DNA from 2 places in the Pilosibacter fragilis genome. Region 2 is predicted to be linked to the other one. Evidence: predicted binding sites of a transcription regulator. Region 2 holds the regulator's gene; the other holds the start of a gene.
What was found. The regulator HrcA, encoded in region 2, represses chaperone genes, less so after heat shock. The targets are predictions, from matches to a motif close to TGTTAGCACTCNNNNNNNNNGAGTGCTAACA.
Positions count from the first base shown of each region.

Region 1: the regulator HrcA is predicted to act here: its motif matches at 1,338-1,368, upstream of htpG (molecular chaperone HtpG).

Region 1 covers NZ_JAVYJB010000003.1:180,527-183,954, reverse strand. Annotated here, with positions in the region: gene ABCW45_RS03435 (RNA degradosome polyphosphate kinase) at 1-1,271, shown strand, start outside; gene htpG (molecular chaperone HtpG) at 1,526-3,428, shown strand, end outside.
Region 2 covers NZ_JAVYJB010000010.1:77,546-80,973, reverse strand. Annotated here, with positions in the region: gene ABCW45_RS10925 (3D domain-containing protein) at 1-421, opposite strand, end outside; gene hrcA (heat-inducible transcriptional repressor HrcA) at 804-1,856, shown strand; gene grpE (nucleotide exchange factor GrpE) at 1,865-2,440, shown strand; gene dnaK (molecular chaperone DnaK) at 2,525-3,428, shown strand, end outside.

The sequences.
Region 1 (3,428 bases), on a different contig from region 2:
AGGAAGACATCTTCGAGATCCCGGGCGCTCTGGATCTGACGGTCCTTATGAAGATGTACGGCCTTGACGGATACGACCATTTAAAGACACCGAAATATACGCCGCAGCCGGTTCCGGCACTGATGAATGACGATGATATCTTTACGAATATCCGGAAAGGTGATATTCTTCTGATGCATCCTTACGAGACCTTTGATCCGGTTGTGGACTTTGTCAGAAGAGCGGCGAGAGATCCGGAAGTGCTGGCGATCAAGCAGACCCTCTACCGTGTCAGCGGAAATTCCCCGATCATCGCGGCCCTGGCTGCAGCGGCGGAGAATGGAAAACAGGTATCCGTACTCGTTGAGCTGAAGGCAAGATTTGATGAGGAGAACAATATTATCTGGGCAAAAAAACTTGAGAAAGCAGGCTGCCATGTGATCTATGGCCTTGTGGGCTTAAAGACCCACTCGAAAATTACCCTCGTAGTCCGGAGAGAGGAGGACGGCATCCGCAGATATGTTCACCTTGGAACCGGTAACTACAACGATTCCACCGCAAAGCTCTATACGGACTGCGGAATCATGACATGTCATCCGCTGATCGGTGAGGATGCCACAGCAGTTTTCAACATGCTTTCCGGTTATTCGGAACCCTTAAACTGGAATATGCTCTCCGTGGCACCGCTGTGGCTGAGAACAAAATTCCTGCGTCTGATTGAGCGTGAGACGAAGAATGCCCGGGCAGGAAAGCCGGCTTCCATTATTGCAAAGATGAACTCTCTCTGTGATAAAGAGATCATCGCGGCCTTATATGAGGCGTCCTGCGCTGGTGTCAAGATCCATCTGGTGGTCCGTGGAATCTGCTGTCTGAAGGCAGGAATTCCGGGACTTTCCGAGAATATTGAAGTCCGCTCCATCGTCGGGGAATTTCTGGAACACGCGCGGATCTTTATCTTCGAGAATGACGGAAGCGAAGAGATCTACATGGGAAGCGCCGACTGGATGCCGAGAAACCTGGACCGCCGCGTGGAGATCCTGTTCCCGGTACTGAGGGAAGAGTTGAAAGACAGGATCCGGAAGTATATGGAACTGGAGCTTGAGGACAACTTAAAAGCCCATGTCTTACAGCCGGACGGAACATACGAGAAGCCGGACCGCCGTGGAAAACTCCCGGTGGGATCCCAGATGGCACTCTGCGAGATGGCTGTGGCTGCGGCGAAGAACGAGCGGAAGAAACATGAGCAGGAGGAGACTGCAAGAGTGTTTATTCCGATCGAGAGCGAGAATTAAGTGAGATCATAAATTGACTGACCCGCCCATAGCAAAGGCGAAAGAGAAAAAAGTTTATAAAAATTTTATTAGCACTCATCAAAAATGAGTGCTAATTTTATTGACATTTTGATTTCCTGGTATTAAAATATGTCATGTTGAACAGAACAGCTGTTAAAAAGGCAGCTGGAAAACGATAAATGAAAATAAGCGGTCCGAAGGAATTATGAGAAATTCCCCCGCGCCGCAGGAATAGAAATAAGGAGTGGTTTAACATGGCAAAAAGTGGAAGTCTTTCAATCAATAGTGAGAATATATTCCCGATCATCAAAAAATGGCTGTATTCCGATCACGATATCTTCTACCGTGAGTTAGTCAGCAACGGCTGCGATGCCATCACAAAATTAAAGAAGCTGGCCCTGATGGGCGAGTACGAGACACCGGATGATGAGACCTATAAAGTTCAGGTTACTGTAAACCCGAAGGAAAAGACGATCCGGATCAAAGATAACGGTCTTGGAATGACAGAGGACGAGGTTGACGAGTATATCAACCAGATCGCTTTTTCCGGTGCGCAGGATTTCTTAAACAAGTACAAAGATAAAGCAAACGAGGACCAGATCATCGGTCACTTCGGACTTGGCTTTTACTCCGCGTTCATGGTAGCCGACAAAGTAACGATCGATACCTTATCCTACAAGCAGGACGCAAAGCCGGTCCACTGGGAGTCTGAGGGCGGTACCGAGTTCGATATGAAAGAGGGCACAAAGGAAGGACACGGAACCGTGATCACCCTGTACCTGAATGAGGACAGCGCTGAGTTCGCAAATGAGTACCGTGCAAGAGAGATCCTCGATAAATACTGCGCGTTCATGCCGGTTGAGATCTACTTAAACGATGAGACTGCAGAGCCGCAGTACGACACGATCGAAAAGGACGAGCTCACCGATAAAGATACAATTATCGAGACGATCGTAGAGCCTGCAAAGACAGAGGAGAAGGAAAAAGAGGACGGAACAAAGGAGACAGTTGAGGTTTCCCCGGCAAAAGAAAAATATAAGATCGCAAGACGTCCGGTTCCGGTAAATGATACAAATCCGCTCTGGAACAAGCATCCGAATGAGTGCACAGACGAGGAGTACAAGGAGTTCTACCGCAAGGTATTCCAGGATTTCAAGGAGCCGTTATTCTGGATCCATCTGAACATGGACTACCCGTTCAACTTAAAGGGTATTCTTTACTTCCCGAAGATCAACATGGAGTACGAGAGCATCGAAGGTAAGATCAAGCTCTACAACAATCAGGTATTCATTGCCGATAATATCAAGGAAGTCATTCCGGAATTCCTGATGCTGTTAAAGGGCGTGATCGACTGCCCGGATCTTCCGCTAAATGTATCCAGAAGTGCCCTCCAGAATGATGGATTCGTTAAGAAGATCTCCGACTATATCACAAAGAAGGTTGCGGACAAGCTGTCCGGCATGTGCAAGACAGACCGCGAGAATTACGAGAAATACTGGGATGACATCAATCCGTTCATCAAATTCGGCTGCTTAAAGGATGAGAAGTTTGACGAGAAGATGAAAGACTACATCCTCTACAAGAATCTGGACGGCAAGTACCTGACTCTCGCTGACTGCCTGGAGGAGAACAAGGAAAAACACGAGAATAAGATCTTTTATGTAACTGACGAGAAAGAGCAGAGCCAGTACATCAACATGTTCAGGGAAGCAGGAATCGACGCTGTGATCCTTCCGAATCCGATTGATTCTCCATTTATGCAGCATGTGGAGCAGAAGAATGAGGGCTTAAAGTTCCTGCGCATCGACGCGGATGTCAACGAGACCTTCAAGGATGCCGAGGAGACCGATGAGGCCGCAAAGGAGCAGGAAAAGAAGGACGCTGAGACTCTTGCGGAGGTTTTCAAGAAGGCCATCGGAAACGATAAGTTAAATGTAAAGGTCGAGAAGCTGAAAAACGAGGGCCTCGCGTCCATGATCACTGTCTCCGAGGAGAGCCGCAGAATGCAGGATATGATGAAGATGTACAGCATGTACGGCGGCGGTTCCGACCTGTTCCCGGCGGAGGAGACACTTGTCCTCAACGCAAACAACGGCCTTGTAAAGTATGTGTTAAACAACAGGGACGGCGAGAAGACACCGATGCTCTGCGAACAGC
Region 2 (3,428 bases):
GGGTGGCATTTTTGATGATCTTTGTTGCGGTATTGTACTGGTAAGCTAACGGAAGTGCTGTGCCGTTCACGCTGAGCTTGATCATGTAGGTATCATCCGGGATGGAGGACCAGTCGATCATGATCTCAAAGCCGTGGGCACCGTTTCCGATGCCGCTTTCCTTTAAGTCATTGCGCTCGATATCAGCTTCGGCGGTCTCAGATAAAAGAGACTCGCCTGTATGGGAGTTGGCCACAGTGACGGTGACGGAGACCGGGGTATCCGGGGCAGCGGAGTTCCACGCCCATCCGGAAACCTTATTTCCATCGATGCTGTCCAGGTGGCCAGAGTTTTTCGGGGTACTTGCGAATGCACATACGGTGTTTAAGAGCATCGAAATGACGGTCAGTAAAACACAGATGGTCAATCTAAATTTCTTCATATAACAATCCTTTCTTTTTTTGTTTCATATCTATTACAAATTATATGCAGATGTGTAATAGAAATGTAACAATTTGGAAACAAGTATGTATTATACATAATTTTCCAAATTTGTCAAGTTTTTGGGTATTACTGCCAGGACGCAAACAGTCCCCCCATATGGCAGAAATGTTCTTAATGTGACGCAAAGCCCCCGGGATTCACAGGAAAATCCAGGGGAAAGCCGGGCGGATCCTGTAAAATCCTGGTAGAAAAAGGCGATGAAAAAAATAGTGAAAAAAATGTGAAAATTATCAAAAGCCCTTGACAAACAACACACTAAGTAATATAGTAACAACTGTAAATGTTAGCACTCCTCAATAAAGAGTGCTAATAAAGAAGAGGTGAGAGTTTTGGAACTGGATGAGAGAAAAGAAAAAATTTTAAAAGCGATTATCCAGACGTATCTGGAGACCGGTGAGCCGGTGGGATCCAGAACGATTTCCAAATACTCGGATCTGAAGCTCAGCTCCGCGACGATCCGAAATGAGATGTCTGATCTGGAAGAACTTGGCTACATCATTCAGCCGCATACCTCGGCGGGACGAATTCCTTCCGATAAAGGTTACCGTTTCTATGTTGACCAGATCATCAAGGAAAAAGACAGTCAGGTCGAGCATATGCAGGAACTTATGATCCAGCGGGTAGACCGCGTGGAACTGCTTCTGAAGCAGCTTGCAAAGGTTCTTGCCAACAATACGAACTATGCGACCCTGATCAGCGGACCGAGTTACAACCAGACAAAGTTAAAGTTTATCCAGCTCTCGAAGGTGGAGGAACACAAACTTCTGGTGGTAGTCGTTGTGGAAGGAAATATTATAAGAAACTCCTTTGTTACGATCGATGAGGAACTCAGTGACGAAGAGCTTCTGAATTTAAATATTCTTTTAAACAGCAGCCTGAACGGTCTGACGATCGAGGAGATCAACCTTGGCGTGATCGCAAAAATGAAAGAACAGGCCGGATCCCACAGAAGAGTGGTGGATCTGGTGCTGAATGAAGTCAGTGAAGTGATCCGCTCCCAGGACGAAGATCTCCAGATCTATACCAGCGGGGCAACCAATATTTTCAAATACCCGGAGCTTTCCGATACGGAAAAAGCGAGCCAGCTGATCGGTACTTTGGAACATAAAGAACTTCTCAGGGGACTGATCGATGGGCAGCAGCAGAATAAAACGGATGATCCGGACAATGAAATTCAGGTCTATATCGGAGATGAAACTCCGGTCCAGAGCATGAAAGACTGCAGCATCGTAACCGCAAATTATGCGCTCGGCGATGGGATGCGCGGAACGATCGGTATCGTGGGACCAAAACGAATGGACTACGAAAAAGTCGTATCGACCTTGAGATCGTTAGTTGCGCAGCTGAACGAAACGTTTAAAAATGAAAGGTGAAGAGAGCAGTGAAAGAGAAAGAGTTAGAAAAAGAGAAAACGGAAAAAGCCGTTTCTGAGGAAAAAGAAACCAAAGAGGCAGCCGCTTCCGAAAAAGAAAATAAAGAGACGTCCGAAAAAGAGGAAAAAGCTTCTGAAAAGAAGAAAGATCCGAAGGACGAGAAGATCGATGAGTTAAATGACAAGCTCAAGAGATCCATGGCGGAGTTTGATAACTACCGCAAGAGAACGGACAAGGAAAAGTCCGCAATGTATGAGATCGGTGCGAAGGATGTGATCGAAAAGATCCTTCCGATCGTCGATAACTTTGAAAGAGGTCTTAATTCCATTCCGGAAGACGCGAAAGGATCCGCGTTTGCAGATGGAATGGAAAAGATATATAAGCAATTTGTAAAGACACTCGATGATATGGGCGTTAAGCCGATCGAGGCAGTCGGAAAACCGTTCGACCCGAACTTCCACAACGCAGTGATGCATGTGGAGGATGAGAATCTCGGCGAGAATGTTGTGGCAGTGGAACTCCAGAAGGGCTACACCTACAAAGATTCCATCGTTCGTCACAGCATGGTGCAGGTTGCAAACTAACATTGAAACAATGTGATCATCCGGCAGAGACTGCTGGACGACCACTCATTCCTAATATTCCAAATTTAGAGGAGGAAAATCATTATGAGTAAGATCATTGGTATTGACTTAGGTACAACAAACAGCTGCGTAGCAGTTATGGAAGGCGGTAAACCAACAGTTATCGCCAATACAGAAGGTGTTAGAACAACACCGTCTATCGTTGCTTTTACAAAGACAGGTGAGAGACTTGTGGGTGAGCCGGCAAAGCGTCAGGCAGTTACAAACGCTGACAGAACCATCTCCTCCATCAAGAGACATATGGGTACCGACTACAAGGTAGATATTGACGGCAAGAAGTACACACCGCAGGAGATCTCCGCGATGATTCTTCAGAAGTTAAAAGCAGATGCTGAGAGCTACCTCGGAGAGAAGGTAACAGAGGCAGTTATCACAGTTCCGGCTTACTTCAACGATGCCCAGCGTCAGGCAACAAAGGATGCAGGTAAGATTGCCGGTCTTGATGTAAAGCGTATCATCAACGAGCCGACAGCGGCAGCCCTTGCTTACGGTCTTGACAACGAGAAAGAGCAGAAGATCATGGTATATGACCTCGGCGGCGGTACATTCGATGTTTCCATCATCGAGATCGGTGACGGCGTTATCGAAGTTCTTGCGACGAACGGTGATACACACCTCGGCGGTGATGATTTCGATAACCGTGTCACACAGTGGATGATCGACGAGTTCAAGAAGACAGAGGGCGTAGATCTTTCCGGTGATAAGATGGCACTTCAGAGATTAAAAGAAGCTGCTGAGAAAGCAAAGAAAGAGCTTTCTTCCGCAACAACAACAAACATCAACCTTCCGTTCATCACAGCAACTGCTGAGGGACCGAAGCACTTAGATATGAACCTCACAAGAGCTAAATTCGATGAGCTGACAAGTGATCTCATTGAGAGAACAGCAATTCCGGTACAGAACGCGTTAAGAGACGCTGGTTTAACAG